Regions from separate parts of the Rothia sp. HMSC069C04 genome, predicted to be linked through region 1. Evidence: riboswitches for the same ligand, from Rfam matches in the RefSeq annotation. Region 1 holds a riboswitch; the other holds the start of a gene.

Region 1 (7,851 bases):
TAGCGCTGCACAAGTTTTTCCGTTCCGGCGGCTGACCGGTCGATTGGTCCCGTCTGTTAGCTTCGGCGGCCACCCCGTGTGGAATTCTCTTTTATTCCTCTTTTGAGTTTTCCATGCGGGGTGCCGCTAAAGCACCGACCGCCGCGAGGTACGCCGGGACGGAAAATTCCCCTCCCAAAACTCCCCCACACACAGCCCGGTACCGGGCACCCCCTACTACCTGCACCGTACGAGGCGCGGGCAGGTGGGCACACATACCGTCCTCCCCCAATATTTGTGAAGGAAAACCATGGATCCCGTCACTCTGGCAACTATCCTCATCCCAGTTGCCGTCATTGTTCTTTTTATTCTGATTCGTATGTTCCGCGTCATCCCCGAATACGAGCGTGGCATCTCTTTCCGCTTCGGTCACCTGCGTTCGGAGCTGAAGCCCGGCCTGAACGTCGTCTTCCCCCTCGTTGACTCCCTGCAGCGCGTTGATATGCGTGTTATCACCCTGACCATTCCCCCGCAGGAAGTCATCACCAAGGACAACGTTCCCGCCCGCGTGAACGCCGTGGTTCTCTTCCGCGTGACCAACGCCAAGAACGCGGTGCTTGAGGTTGAGAACTACCCGATTGCCACCAGCCAGATCGCGCAGACTACCCTGCGTTCCCTGCTCGGCCGCGTTGACCTGGACACCCTGCTCGCACACCGCGAGGACCTGAACGAGGACCTGCGTTCCATCATCGGTTCGCGCACCGAGCCGTGGGGTATTCAGGTGGAGCTCGTCGAAATCAAGGACGTTGAGATTCCCGAGGCTATGCAGCGCGCCATGGCTCGCGAGGCTGAGGCTGAGCGTGAGCGCCGTGCAAAGATCATTTCGGCACGCGGTGAGCTGGAGGCCTCCAGCGAGCTGAAGGAAGCATCCGACATTCTGAGCCAGTCCCCCGCTTCCCTGCAGCTGCGTTACCTGCAGACCCTGCTGGAGCTGGGTGCCGACCAGAACTCGACCGTGGTCTTCCCGCTGCCCATGGACGTGATCGGTCCGCTCGTGGGTGCACTCAAGGGCGAGAGCAAGTAGACTGTAGACCTTGCACCTTCTGAGGCGCCTACGTGCCTACCGCAAAAACCTCGAGTACCATAGGTGCTCGAGGTTTTTGTATGCCCGGATCTTTTTCACCACCGAGGACCACGATGACTACCCGCTTTGCACTTTTTCTTTCCAGGATTCCAACTCCGCGCCGCTACGGGCGGATTATGGCGCTTCTCCTAGCATCCCTGGGGGGAGCGGTAGATGTTTTCTCTCATATTCATTACAAAGCTTTGGTTGCCACGCAGACCGGTAATTTTATCCTTCTCATTGCTGATATGAGTCACAGTTCGCAGCACGCTATTCACCTGCGTTGGCTCTCAGTGATTTTCTTTAGCCTGGGGTACCTGGGCGGTCATCTTCTGCACGATCTTTTGGGGCAGAGGGCACACCTGAAACACTGGCGCATTTTTACTCTGGTGCCCTTCCTCCTCGTCTGTTTTGTGACTCCTCTGATTCACCGGGTGAGCGAGCACGGGGTTCAGGTGGGGGCGTTAGCGTTCACTATTGGCCTGCTCATTCATGCACTTGCAGACACCCGTATTGGTGAGAACCCGTTTTCCCTGTTTATGACCAGCGGAAATTGGCGCAAAATGTTAAGCGCCTGGTACACGGCCGGCGCTCTCTATACCCGTGCTATAGCTAATGCTTGCAGCACCCGGAGGGAGCGTGTTGTTAGAAGGCGTGTTGAGGCTCGTCACCCGTCAGCGGATACCTCCCCCGCCCGGTCTGAGGACGAAGAACGCCGCACCCGCAGACGTGCTCTGATGACGGCTTTAGATTACTCCCTGGTGGTCGGAGGATTTGTCGCCGGTGTGATTGCGATGGCTCTTATAAATCAGCTGGTAGGTAGTATCTCTCTGTGGTTTGCCGGGTGTTTGGCAGCTGGAGCGTTCTGGCTGGGGTTCCGGACCGAGAAAAATGAAGATGCGGAGAACGAAGCGGCGGCTCAGAGCTCAGCTCAATAAATCAGAACTAGGTTCGGCAGGTCAGAACTAAACTCGGCAACTCAGAGCTAGCCCAGCTCCCCTTCCCTGACGCATTAGCCTGATGCACTAGCCGCGGCGGCTGATTCGCAGCGGTTAGACATATAGAAATATCCCGTGCAGATGAGAGTATCTGCACGGGATATTTCTATGCCGAACATTCTTCGCGAAAGCTAGAAGGAAGGTGTTTGGCCCGCCGCGGGGGTTGGATGAGGTGGTTGCGACGGGCCAAACTGGTCGGTTACACGCCGTAGAGGTGCGGGCGCGGCAGGTACATCAGCCAGTTGGGTGAGGGCCGGAATCCTACCGCTAACGGTTTTCACCGACGCCTTAAGCATAACCGGCACAACCCCCGAACCAGTGGTAGCTTGAGTGAAGCATCAATCACCCATCTCACGCCATGCCGGGGCGGTATTCAGCCCGAAAACCGGCACCTATCATCTAGCGCAGAGCTAGTCTTCTAGCGCAGTGCCCGGTGTGCCTGGTCAAAGAACTCACGCTCGTACACGCACGCCGACAGGTACGCCCGCGCCGCACGCACACGCTGAGCCGGTGAAGCCGCCTCAAACGCACGCTCCACCTCCGCGAGGCTACGCGCCACATCCGCGGCAAACTCTTCGCCACCGTACATGCTCAACCACTCCGCGTACGGGTGATCCGCGTGATTCTGCGAGGAGAGCACAGCGCCCACCTCTTCGTACAGCCAGTAGCAGGGCAAGATAGCGGCGGCACCGACCACGTAATCATCACCGGCAGCGGAGGCACGCAGGAAATTCGTGTACCCCATCGTAATCGGTGAGGGCCCACCCAGACGCGCACGGTTCGCCAGCCAGCCCTCGTGCAGCTGCGATTCGGCGGCAATCGCCTCATGCGCACCGGCGGCCCAGTGCACCTGCGCCTCAGCGGTGTCAGCACGCGCCGAGAGAGTCGCGAGCGCACGCGAATAATCCCGCAGGTAGAGGGCGTCCTGGTCCAGGTAGAAGGCGAACAGGTCCTCGTCGAGGGTTCCGTCACCGAGGGCACGCACGAAGGGCAGGTCCAGGATCTGGTGCCAGGTTTCGCCACCGGCTGCCCAGAGGGCGGCGGTCCAGGGACCGGCGGGCTTTACGACGGCTTCACCGGCGGGTACGGGGCTGACCGGCAGCAGACGCTCCGGGCTGGTGCCGTCCAGAGTATTGCCCTCAGAGTCGGTGGTGGCGAGCAGGTGATGCCACGGGTACGCGGAGGCGGCAGCCTCCAGGCGGCGAGCACGGGCGGCGTGATCCACCGGGCCGTGGCCCTCACCGGAGCCGACCTGCAATCCGGCACCTGCGGCGATGGATTCGTGGAGCCAGCGGGTGCTCCACTGCAGGGCGCGGTGGGTATCGTCGCTGGTCAGAGTGTTCTTCTCGCCCGCAGAAGATTCTGCGGCTTCGGTGTGCTGCAGCAGCTCCACGCCCAGGCGGGTTGCCAGCGAGGAGGACAGGGAGCATCCGGTGCCGTGCGTATTGCGGCTGTCCAGACGCGGGGTGCGCACGTGCGCGCAGGTGCCGTCCGGGAAGACCGCGGTGTTACCGGCGTCCTGACCGCACAGGTGGCCGCCCTTCACAATCACGGTGGTTCCGGTCGCCGCCGCAAGGTTTGCCGCCTGCTCATGCGCCTCATCAAAGGTCTGGGCGGGCTCCTTCTGGCAGAGCACGGCAAGCTCCGGAATGTTCGGGGTAATCACATTCACGAGCGGCACGAGGTCGCGCAGCGCCTGCTCCGCTTCCGCCTGCAGCAGGCGGTCACCGCTGGAAGCAATCATGACCGGGTCGAGCACGACCAGGGGCACGGGGTGCTCGCTCAGCCAGGTGCGGACGGTGCGAATCGTGTCTGCGTCGCCGAGCATGCCGATTTTCACGGCGTCAACCGTGACGTCATCAAAAACGGCGGCAAGCTGCGCGGTCAAAAATTCCAGGGGCGGGGTGAATACTTCACGAACCCCGCACGTGTTTTGGGCGACCAGTGAGGTGGTCACACACATGCCGTAACCGCCGGATGCGGCAATGGACTTGAGGTCCGCCTGGATACCTGCACCGCCGGAGGGGTCGGTTCCCGCAATGGAGAGAACCCTCGGCACCCGAGCTGTCTGGGGTACCCCGGATGCTCCGGAGGCGCTCGCGCCGGGTGCAGGGTTGGAGAGGGTCGAGGGGTTGGAGGTGGGTGCGCACGAGGGCGCGGTAGGCTGCTCTGCCATGATCGATAATCCCTTCGCTAGTTCGAACTAGAGCAGGTTCAATGGGTGATTCTCTCAGCCTTGAGTGTTATTACGCCGTTTCGTGCGCCCGCTGTGCTGTAGCTCTTCGCTGTGCCGTAGCCCTTCGTTGGGCGGTCAGTTGGGCGGTCAGTTGGGCGGGTTAGCGGGTCGCGGGCGTCTCAAGGCACCCCATATCGCTCTGCCAGGTTATCACAATGATTCTCCGTAGCTAAAAGTTCTGCGGGTAACAAGTGAATCTCTCCGAAATTTTCGTTTGAGTCTTGCACTCTTGCGAGTGCTCCCGCCGCCGATTTCAGTGCACCCTTGTACGGAAACCACCCGTTAAACACGTAGTGCCCGGCACCGCTTCACACGGTACCGGGCACTATCAGCCGGGCACTATCAGCCGGGTTTAGGTCAGGGCGAAAATCTCTGCCGGTGAACCCTCCGCAATGATCCTGCCCTCGTGCAGCAGGACCGCGCGGTCAGCCAGGGAGGCGATACGCGCATCGTGCGAAATGATCAGCACCGCACGGTTCGCCAGCACGGCGCGCAGGGACTCGGTTGCGTCCGCGAGCTCCAGCTGGGTGGTGGACTCGTCCAGAATCACGGCGTGCGGGTCGGCAAGCACGATACGTGCCAGTGCCAGCTGCTGAATCTGGTCGCGAGTCAGGGGCGAATCCGCGCCGCTGACGACGGTGTCCATGCCCTGCGGCAGGTCGCGCCACCAGCGGGCACCGACAGCGTCCAGGGCCTCACCCATCTGCTCGACGGTTGCATCCGGCACGACCACCGTGAAGTTATCGGCGAGGGTGCCGAAGAAGACATGTGCCTCCTGGGTGCAGACCAGCAGGCGCGGGCGGCCATCGGCGGCGGCATCGGTCGGGAAGTCGCCGTGACCGACCGGGCGACCCATCACGGTGATGGTGCCTTCCAGGGCGGTCAGCGAACCACCGATCAGACGGGCCAGGGTGGTCTTACCCGAACCGGAACGACCCACCAGGGCGAGCGCCTCACCGCGGCGAATCTTCAGGTTGATGCCTTCAAGCACCAGGGCGTCCGGCGAGTAGCCGTAGGAGACGTCGGTGCAGTCAATGGCGTACTCCGGGTTCTTCACGGCTTCATCCGACACCTTGGAGGAGGCCTCGGCCCGGTGCTGTGCGCGCTCCTCACGCTGCTTCTTCGCCAGGGAGACCACACCAAACACGCGGCCCATGTTCACGAGCATGATGCGCAGGCTGCTGACGTGGTGGTTCAGCATGTCGGCGAGGGTTCGCAGGCTGAAGACCATGACCGAGGCGGTCGCTACGGCACCCCAGCTTGCCCAGCCGATAGCCACGCAGGCGGCGCCCCAGAGCATGCACAGAATCGTGGGAATCCATGCGTTGATGGCATCCACGGTGAAGTACAGCTGGCGGATGCGCACCATGCCCAGCTGCGCGGCGAACTGGCGCTTGTTCTCACCGGCGAAGGCGTCCTCGCGGGCGGTGTGAACGCCCAGCTCACGGATCGTGGAGGTGCCGCGAATGTTCTCGGTCAGCACGCTGTTGAGGTCGCTCACGCGCTCCTGAGCGGTCTGGTTGCGTGCCGCCATGAGCGGCAGCATCTTCGACATGATGAGGGCAAGACCGGCAATCATGGGTAGCATAATCAGACCCATTGCCGGGCTCACAAACGCCAGGGAGATCGTGGAAACCAGGAAGTACAGGACCACGTAGATTGCACCGAGAAGGTCTGTGCTGACAGCGTTTGCTGCCGAGGACAGGTCGTCGGTCACGCGGGTGAGCAGGTCGCCGCTGCCGGCTTCTTCCACGGTGCGTGCGTCCAGGTCGAGGGTGCCGTCGAGGGTGTCCTGGTTGGCATCACGGGTGACGAGCGCACCCAGTCGCGCAGCACTGTACGAGGAGACCATGAGGGTTATCGCCTGCACGATGAATGCCGCCAGGATAATCAGAATCGGCTGCCACGGGTAGCTGGAGAACTTGCCCGCCACCACGTCGTCCACGGTGGCACCAATCTGCAGGGGCACCACCGCACCCATGAGGGTGCTGACCATGTAGATGACGAAGGTGTAGAGGGCTCGCCCCTTATGCGCTGCGAGGTAGTTCCACATGCGGCGTGCCACGTAGGCGGGGCTTTCGATGGGGAGCTGCTTTGCCATGCTAGTTCACCTCCTGATTCTGAGTGGTTGCGGGGGTTTCTGCCTGAGCGACGGGGTAGCCGTCGCGTTCCATGCGGCGGGTCGTCTCCGCGGTCGTGGAGACAACGTAGACCTGCTCCAAATCCTGCAGCAGGCCGGGGTAGCCGACGGGCAGGCGGTCGCTACCGACCTGGGTTTCCATCGCATCGTAGATGTAACGCTGGCTGGGTTCGTCCACGGAGTTCAGCGGCTCGGTCAGGATGAGCACCTGCGCATCCTGTGCGAGTGCGCGGGCGAGTGCCAGACGCTGACGCTGACCACCGGAGAGGTTCGCGCCTTCGCTGGTGATGCGGGCGGCGAAGTAGTCTTCGGGGTTGCGTCCGCCCAGTCGGTAGGCGATTTCGCGGGAGTCGGTAATCTTCAGCAGTTCCTCATCCTTTGCCTGTGCCAGCTCCTCGTCGGGATTCGGCACGGTGCCCAGGCGCAGGTGCTCCTGCAGGGTTCCAGCGAAAATCATGGGGTTGGGTTCGCTCAGCAGCACGCGGCGGCCGGAGGCATCCTTGAGGTCCTCTCCCCCGTGTCGCAGGGTGCGGGCAAGCGCCTCAGCGTAGTCTTGCGCGGTGAGGTTGTAGTCGCGCGGGTTGACGTACACGATGCGCGGGTTGCTTGCACCGGCGGGGGCGACGGGTACGGGCACCTCCAGGGTGCTTGCTTCGACTGTCTGTTCGACGCGTGCCAGCTGCGCCATTTCTTCGTCGGTGCGCGGGCTCTTCAGCACGCCCTGGCGTACGCCAGCGTGACCTTCGAGGCGGGCGACCTTGGCGAGCGCAATCTTGGCGTAGCGCCATGCGGTGAGGAAGTTCTGGGTAATCCAGATGGGGCCGCCCATCATCGCGATAATGGAGGCGACGGTCACCAGGGACGCGGCGGGGGTGTCGGATACCCAGCGGCCGTTTTCGACGTGGCCGGTGAGGGCGAAGCCGATGCCGAGCAGGGTCACGGCGCCGCCGAGCAGCGCGCGGATGAGGTACATCCAGCGGTGCGTCTTTTCGTAGCGCATGTAGCTGTCGAAGACTTCGTCGGTGCCGCGGTGGTAGCGTTCACGCATCTGCTCTTCGGCGCCGAGACCGGCGATGGTGCGCAGACCGGTGGCGATGTCGGAGGCGCGTGAGGAGGCTTCGCCGTCCTTTTCGCGGTATTCGCCGATCTTGGATTCGAGGAAGGTCGAGTACCAGGCGATAACGCCGACCACGATAATCGTGCCGATGAGGGTGACAATCGCTGTGACGGGGTTGATCAGCCAAAGCTGCACGGCACCGAGGGTCGCGATGATCATGGCGTTGACGAATAGCGGCAACGAGAAGTAGACGTCCGTAATGCGGCGTACGTCTTTGTTCATGACGGTGACCGCTTCGCCGGAGTCTACGCCAGCGCG
Region 2 (7,851 bases), on a different contig from region 1:
CGAAGGTTTGGGCTCGTCCGGCGAGGGATTGGCCTGCGCCGAGTCCGCGGGCGCGTCGTGCCTGGCCGAGGGCGTTCCACTCGGCGAAGAGGATGCCGACCAGGCGTAGCGCGGCGATGGTGGCGAGCACGAATCGTGCCGGCAGTTTGAAGGTCTGTGCGAGGGAGTCGCCGAGGTCGGTCGGGTCGGTGGTGAGCACGAACGCGAGGGTGGGCAGGACCATGGCGAGGGAACGGATCATCATGGCTGCGCCGACGGCTGCGGAGTCGGTGGTGATGGTGTTGAAGCCGAGGTTGAGGATCACGTCGCCGGTTTTGGCGCTGAGCATGGCGACGGACCAGCCGGTGGTGATTACGGCGATGAGGATGGGCCAGAATCGGGTGAGGACGTTGACGGGCCGGAACCCGACGAGGATGAACCCGAGTAGTTCGAGGGCGAAGAGGATTCCGGAGGTCAGCGGGTCGCGCACGATGAGCGCGGCGATGATGAGGGCGAAGGAGACGATGAGCTTGACGCCGGCGTTGAGGCTGCTGAAGTAGCTGGTTCGGTCGATGGTGCCGAAGAAGTCGGTGTTCATGCGTTCTCCTTTCCGGAGGCTGCCTGGGGTCCGGAGGCTTCGAGCGCTTCGAGGGTGATGGATTTGCCGCCGAGCGCCGCAGTGTAGTCTTCGTCGTGGGTGATGGAGATGACGGCGGTACCGTCGGCGAGGAGTTCGCGGATGAGGTCGACGAGTTCGGCCCAGGTGCGGGCGTCCTGCCCGAAGGTGGGCTCATCGAGAATGAGTATTCTCGGTGCGGTGGCGAGCGCGGAGGCGACCGAGAGTCGTCGTTTTTCGCCGCCGGAGAGGGTAAAGGGGTTGGCGTCGAGCAGGTGGTTGAGGCGCAGGCGGGCCGCCAGGTCGTCGGTGCGAGCGGCGAGCTCGTCTTCGTCGAGGGGAACGCGGTTGAGCGCGGCGAGTCGGCGGGGGCCCAGCTCGAGCTCTTCGCGTACGGTTCCGCGGATGAACTGGTATTCGGGTTCTTGGAAGACGTAGCCGATGCGGCTGAGCATTTGGGCGGGGGTCCAGGTGGGCACGTCCCAGTGGGCGCGCTGGCCGTTCTGACCGTTCTGACCGGCGCCGTGGTCGCGGAGCGTGTCGGTGGCGGCGAGGGTGCCGTCGGGCGCGGGGAGTAGCCCGGCGAGGGTGAGCGCGAGGGTTGATTTGCCGGCGCCGTTGGGGCCGAGCACGCTGAGGTGTTCGCCGGCGCGCAGGGTGAGGTTGATGCCGGCGCGCAGCACGGGCAGGTCGACGGGTACGGGTGCGGGGGTGTCGCCGAGGCGTTTGATGGTGCGTCGGCGGGCGCGTCGCTGCTTGGGGGGGGGTTGCGCGCGGGTAATGCTGAGGTTTTCGGCGCGGAGAAGCACCTCACCGGTTGCAGTATCGCCGCCCGCCGTCTCGCCGATAGCGTTCTGCGGTGCACGCGGCACGTAGTCGGGCACCCACACACCGGCGTCGATAAGGTCCTGACGGGCTTCGGCGAGCACGGTTCCGGGCGCGCCGTCGTGGGTGATGGTTCCGCCCGCGCCGAGCACGATAATGCGGTCCATGTACGGCGCCCAGATGCTCACGCGGTGTTCCACGACGAGCAGGGTCGCACCGGTCGCCTCCGCGGCAGCGAGGATGCTGTCGCGCACCTCCCGCACGCCGGCGGGGTCGAGGTTGGCGGTGGGTTCGTCGAGAATCATGGCGCCGGGGTGCATCGAGAGGATGCCTGCCAGGCCGAGGCGCTGCTTCTGTCCGCCGGACAGGGCGCTGCTGGGGTGGTCGAGGGGCAGGTGGCTGAGCCCGACCGCGGTGAGCGCCTCGGTGACGCGTCCCCAGATTTCCTCGCGGGGTACGCGCAGGTTTTCGGGGCCGAAGGCGGTGTCGTTCCCGATGGTGGCCATGACGATGGAGGATTCGGGGTCCTGCTGCATCATGCCCGCGGTGCCGCGCGCTTCTACGGGGTCTTGGCCGTTGAGGGTGATGGTCCCGCCTGCGGAGAGGCCGTCGTCATCGTGGAGCACACCGGCGATGGCGTGCAGGAGCGTCGATTTGCCGGCGCCGGAGGTGCCCAGTAGCAGGACTTTTTCACCGGGGTTGATGGTGAGGTTGAGTCCGTTGATGACCGGTTCTGGGCGGCCGGGGTGGTGCCAGCTGAAGTTGTTGAGCTCGATGCGCGCCCCGCGCGGTGTTGCTTCCATAATGCTTTCTTAGCCTAGTGTGCGGCTGCTGTAGTGTGCCGAGTGGTGACTCGTGGTGAGTGATTAGCTGGTGGCTAGTGGCTGACGATTAGCGGCGGGTGTTGCCGGAAGCCAGCGAGGAGAGCACGCCGGTCTTGGCGAGGTTCTGCACGAGAATCCAGGCCAGGAAGCCCGCGATGACTGCGCCGGAGACGACCGAGCAGACCACGTAGGTGACGGCCTTGACGGGCTCCATGTCGGGGTAGTAAATCAGGATTTCGCTGCCACCCATGAACAGGCCGCTGAGAGCACCGGCCAGAACGGCGATGGCGGCGTTCCAGCGACGGTAGCCGAAGGCGGCGAAGACGATTTCAGCGCCGATGCCCTGGATAATACCGGAGATCAGAATCTCGCCGCTCCACGCACCGCCGGTGAACAGCACCGAGATGAGCGCCGCAACGAGCTCGCAGAAGAGGGCAGCGCCGGGCTTGCGGATGAGCAGGCCGCCGAGGGTACCACCGAGCAGCCAGGCCCCGGCGATGAGCGGGCGCAGTTCGGGGGCCGCGACGAGCGCGGTCTTGGCGGCGGGGCTCACGGCGATATCCCAGATCCAGAAGATGATAGCGCAGGCCACGGCGATGACTGCGGCGATAACGATTTCGTTGACTCGCCAGCTCAGGCTGCTGCGGGGGGCCGGACGCTTGGGCGCGGTGGTGTGTGACATGCGGTTTTTCCTTCCGTCGTTGGAAGGGGAATGTCCTCGCCCTCTGCATGGGCGAGGGCACCGAGAAGATTCGACTCCCTACACCGGTACTAACCGGATCAGGTTCGAGGGTCTGCTGTGCACTCTCAGCGCCGCGGTGGCGCTCCCCTGTCGTTTGGGGTTCCTTGTCCGTACCGTTGTGGTGCGGGTGGGAACCCAGGTTCGATTGTAGACTTGTCTGGATGTTCGTGCCAATTTGCCGCTTTTTGTTTCGTTCTTCTGCCCACATTACAGAATTGCACGGTGTACAATTTTGGGACGGAGAGGCTCCAAGGCGGCACGAACGCCTTAAACCCTATACGCTAGGGAGTGGCGCTCTTTTCTCACCCAACCCCGAGGGGGTTCGGGGGTGAGGCGCCGCATCATTAACACCAAAGGAGATACATATGAATCCCGTCGCAAAGCTTGCTCTCGCGGGCCTGAACATGGGCGCTGCTGCCCTGGTTGGTAAGGGCCTGGGCGCAGCCTGGACCAAGGCTACCGGTAACCAGCCTCCCGCCATTTCCCACGACTCTGAAGATACTCTGCGTCAGGTCATCCTCTGGACCGTCCTGACCTCCGTCGTGGGCGCCGTTGTCAGCTTCGGTATCGCCCGCGCGCAGCGCCGTTTCTTCAAGTAAAGACCATCCCTGAATGCTTCGTTCAGTGATGCGGGGCGGTGCGTACCCTCGCGGTGCGTACCGCCCGCGCTTTTCTAACGCGTACCAGCTTCCCGCAGTACCGGCCGATGCGACACCGCTCGGCCATTTGAAAGCCCCCTCATGATGATTCGTTCCTCCCGCCAGCAGAAGCCTGCCCGTCCCGCCGTGGACCACGCTACGAGTCGCCGTTCGGTGACCGCGTGGGTCCTGTGGGATGTCGGTTCGTCGAGTTTCGACTCGATTATGATGACCTTCATCTTCACGGTCTACCTGACCAGCGGTTACTTCGGCACGCCCGAGCAGACCTCTTCGGCACTGTCGCTGGGTCTGACGGTTGCGGGTTTCCTCATCGCGTTTCTCGCCCCGGTCACGGGCCAGCGTAACGACAAGTCCGGCCGCGGCATCTTCTGGCTGGGTGTGAACACGGTCCTGCTCGTGGCGTTTATGGCGGCGTGCTTCTTCGTCGCCCCCGACCCGGGCTACCTGTGGTTGGGTGTGTTCCTGGTGTCTGCCGCGAGCGTGTTCAGCGAGTTCGCGTACGTGAACTACAACGCGGTGCTGCCGCGCGTTTCGAACCCGAATAATATCGGTAAGATTTCGGGCACCGGCTGGGCCGCCGGTTACATTGGCGGCATCCTCGCCCTGGCCGTGGTGCTGTGGGGCTTCGTGCTGTCCCCCTCGTCCCTGGGCTTGAGCGAGGAGGGGGCCCTCAACATCCGCGCGGTGACCCTGTTCGCCGCGGCCTGGTGCCTCATCTTCTGCGTGCCGCTGCTGATTCGGATGCGCACCCGCGAGCGCTTCCTGCCGGAGGTGTTGCCCACCCGCGAGCTGCGTTTCCTGGAGCTGGGCATGGAGCGTCTCTCCCCCGCCCGCCAGGGTAGCCTGCTCGCCTCCTACAAGGCGCTGTGGCGCACCATTAAGCGGCTGAAGATGACGTCCCCGCAGACCCTGTGGTTCCTGATTGCTTCGGCGGTGTTCCGTGATGGTCTGTCCGGTATTTTTACGTTCGGCGGTATTCTTGCGGCGGGCACGTTCGGTTTCAGCACTTCCGAGGTGATTCTGTTCGGTATTGCCGGTAGCGCTGTCGCGGCGGCTGGCGCGATCCTGGGCGGCTACCTGGATGACTACCTGGGCCCGAAGGCAATTATTGTTATCTCGCTGGTCGGCATTATCTTGGCGGCTACCCCGCTGATGTTCTTCCCCGAACCGGGCGTGTTCTGGGTATGCGCCCTGCTGCTGTGCCTGTTTGTGGGTCCGGCGCAGTCGGCCTCCCGCACGTTCCTGGCTCGCCTGGCCGAGCCCGGCACCGAGGGTGAGCTGTTCGGACTGTACTCGACGACCGGCCGCGCCACGAGCTTCCTGGCGCCGATGCTTTTCGGCCTGTTCGTGAGTATTCTGGGCGCCCAGATTTGGGGTGTTGTCGGCATCCTCGTGGTTGTGGTTGCGGGTCTGCTGATGCTGCTTCCGGTAGAGGCTCCCGGGCCCCCGCGGGTGCGGGCCAACCGCCGCGAGAAGGTGAAGTCTTAGCCGCGGGCGGGACCTACCCGGGGATCCCCGCGGTCCCTCAGCGGGTATAGCGAAGGGGCGGGCAGAGTTTATCTGCCCGCCCCTTCGCTATGCGCCATCGGCGCTAGGGTACGCTCATCGAGCTACTCGGTCACCACGTCGTCGTCTGCCTCGTCAGCCGTTTCGGTGGAGCCTTCCGAGGTCACCTCGCGGTTTTCCTCCGCCTCGTCCAGGACCTCTTCGCTACCGGTTATCTGAGCCCAGGTCGCGTCGTCAATCAGCGGATCGTCAATCACGCGGACCCACAGCATCGAACCAGCCGCCAGAGCGCTCAAATTCTCGTCGTACGCCTCCGCAGGCAGACCCTCAAAGATCTCAGCCAGACGCGCAAACAGGTCATCGTACGAAATGTCGCCCTCAGCCTGCAGCCAGCACTCAGCCGCAAATTCAGACAGCTCGTTCAACGCGGTGTCCTGCAGCAGCAGGAACGGGCCGTCCTCGCCCACACGCACACCCGAAGTGCCCGGCATACGAGACACCGCAATCGTACCGTTCAAGAACACACCCGGCAGGTGATCCTCAACCGTGTACTTCTCCAGGCTCTCAACCTCATCAGCGCCCGGCAGCTCACCACCATTCAGCAGATCCTGAACCAGCGGCAGGGTGTCCTCAACCTCCGAGTACACCAGGCGCCACACGCCGCCGCAACGCTCTACCAGCTTGGCCAGCGACACGACGCCCTCGGGGTGCTTCGCCAGGCCCGAGCTCTGCTCGCTCAGGAACACCAGCGCCTCGTGCAGCGGCACGCGTTCCAGGCGCGGCTCCTTGGCCTGCTCGTCACGCGAAATCAGCACGATACGGGTCAGCTTGTAGCCGCGGTCCTCGGGGTCGACCACGTTCAGACCGGCCTCAACCGGGTTCTGCTGTTCCTTCGGTGCATTCGGGTCGACAATCACCGACAACGGCTTCGGGTAGGGGGTCACGAAACCCTCATCCGAGATGACGGCGGTCTCGTCCGTCAGGTACGCCAGCTTCGAGCCCAAGAAACGCGAGGCCGTGGTCTTGCCGCTACCCGAAACACCCACCAGGGCCAGGGCGCGCTTCGACTCGGGGTCACCGATAACCGCCGAATGAAGCATCACGCCGCTACCCACCAGCTGCTCAATCATCGCAACGGTGATGCGGCTCGTCAGGTCCTGCAGGCCCTGCTCCACGCTATCCACGCGCAGCGTGCCAACCTTCATGAACGGGCCCATCAGGGGCTGGGCTATGTCCAGAATCGGGGTGTCAGATACGGGGTGCACCAGCAGCACCTGGTCGTGGTTCGAAACCGCCTCATACGCCTCGTCCGGGGTCTCAAAAAATTCGGGGTTCAGCGGCTCCCAGGCACGCTTAAAACCCTCGATAAAAGCCTCAGACTGGTCAATCAGGTAGACGGAAACCTCCGCGCCCGCCAGGCGCAGAACAACAGGAAGCAGATTCATAACAATCCTTCAAATGAGTGAGAGAATAGCCCCGCACGCGAGTGAACGCACGAGACGCCGGGCGTACGCCCATATGAGGAGGCGCGGGCGACCCAGCCAAGCAGGCCACCCGCGCCCCAACCCCGAACGGGAATAGACTACGACTCCGTCGGAATCATCGTCTGATGAAAATTCAAATAACTACGCGATGCCGTCGGACCACGCTGACCCTGGTAACGGTTACCATACGCACCAGAACCGTACGGGTGCTCGGTCGGGCTGCTCAGACGGAAGAAGCACAGCTGACCCACCTTCGAACCCGGCCACAGCATAATCGGCAAAGTCGCCATATTCGACAGTTCCAGCGTCACGTGGCCCGAAAAACCGGGGTCGATAAAACCGGCCGTCGAATGGGTCAGCAGGCCCAGACGACCCAGCGAGGACTTGCCCTCCAGGCGGGCGGCCACGTCATCGGGCAGGGTCACCTTCTCATACGTCGAGCCCAGCACGAACTCACCCGGATGCAGGATGAACGGCTCGTCGGGAGCCACCTCCACCAGGCGCGTCAAATCCTCCTGCGGCTGCGCGGGGTCGATATGCGGGTACTTGTGGTTATCGAACAGACGGAAGAAACGATCAATCCTCACGTCCACACTTGCAGGCTGAATCATCGACTCATCGTACGGATCAAGAACGATGCGTCCATCAGCAATCTCTTGACGAATATCGCGATCTGAAATAAGCACGTTTAAAGGATACCTGGCAGAGCCCGCAGACCGCAGGCTCGAGCCCGGCACGACCCGGGTGGTGCGTCACATTGGGCGGGGTGAAACATTTCACGAACCGGCACGGTACACGCTAGACTGGAGGGGATGCGGCTGTAGCTCAATGGTAGAGCGCACGCTTCCCAAGCCTGATACGCGGGTTCGATTCCCGTCAGCCGCTCTTCCAGAACCTCTCACTGAACGGTGAGGGGTTCTTCTTAAACCACGACGGGAATCGCTTCCAGGCGGAAATACATTCCCTCGCGCGCTCGGGATTTCCGCCTTCCAGCCCGTCAGCCGCTCCAATAGAACGTCACTCTGGATACAAAGGTTTCCGGCCCTGCCGGGAAGTGTCCGGAGTGGCGTTATCAACTTACCTGTCGTAGTTCCGCCGTGAGTCTATTGCTTCCTGTGCTGCGAAAGTAGCGTTCAGTGCTCGTGGAAAGCCGCAGTACACTGAGGCGTGCAGGATAGCTTCCTGAATTTCCTCTTCGGAAATCCCGACATTGAGT

What was found. Region 1 has a riboswitch for thiamine pyrophosphate ahead of HMPREF2879_RS08405 (bifunctional hydroxymethylpyrimidine kinase/phosphomethylpyrimidine kinase). Riboswitches for the same ligand answer to the same signal wherever they lie in the genome.
Region 2: another riboswitch for thiamine pyrophosphate. It lies ahead of HMPREF2879_RS00960 (ECF transporter S component); the one in region 1 lies ahead of HMPREF2879_RS08405 (bifunctional hydroxymethylpyrimidine kinase/phosphomethylpyrimidine kinase).

What each region holds. Positions count from the first base shown of each region.
Region 1 is NZ_KV810762.1:200,181-208,031, forward strand. It holds gene HMPREF2879_RS08390 (transposase) at 1-3, shown strand, start outside; gene HMPREF2879_RS08395 (slipin family protein) at 290-1,063, shown strand; gene HMPREF2879_RS08400 (YoaK family protein) at 1,177-2,040, shown strand; gene HMPREF2879_RS08405 (bifunctional hydroxymethylpyrimidine kinase/phosphomethylpyrimidine kinase) at 2,519-4,276, opposite strand; TPP riboswitch at 4,268-4,478, opposite strand; gene HMPREF2879_RS08410 (ABC transporter ATP-binding protein) at 4,689-6,437, opposite strand; gene HMPREF2879_RS08415 (ABC transporter transmembrane domain-containing protein) at 6,439-7,851, opposite strand, start outside.
Region 2 is NZ_KV810714.1:9,273-17,123, forward strand. It holds gene HMPREF2879_RS00950 (energy-coupling factor transporter transmembrane component T family protein) at 1-577, opposite strand, end outside; gene HMPREF2879_RS00955 (ABC transporter ATP-binding protein) at 574-2,223, opposite strand; gene HMPREF2879_RS00960 (ECF transporter S component) at 2,312-2,926, opposite strand; TPP riboswitch at 2,985-3,085, opposite strand; gene HMPREF2879_RS00965 (DUF4235 domain-containing protein) at 3,352-3,585, shown strand; gene HMPREF2879_RS00970 (MFS transporter) at 3,727-5,133, shown strand; gene HMPREF2879_RS00975 (P-loop NTPase family protein) at 5,256-6,596, opposite strand; gene dcd (dCTP deaminase) at 6,734-7,321, opposite strand; tRNA gene HMPREF2879_RS00985 (tRNA-Gly) at 7,450-7,520, shown strand; gene HMPREF2879_RS00990 (carboxymuconolactone decarboxylase family protein) at 7,713-7,851, opposite strand, start outside.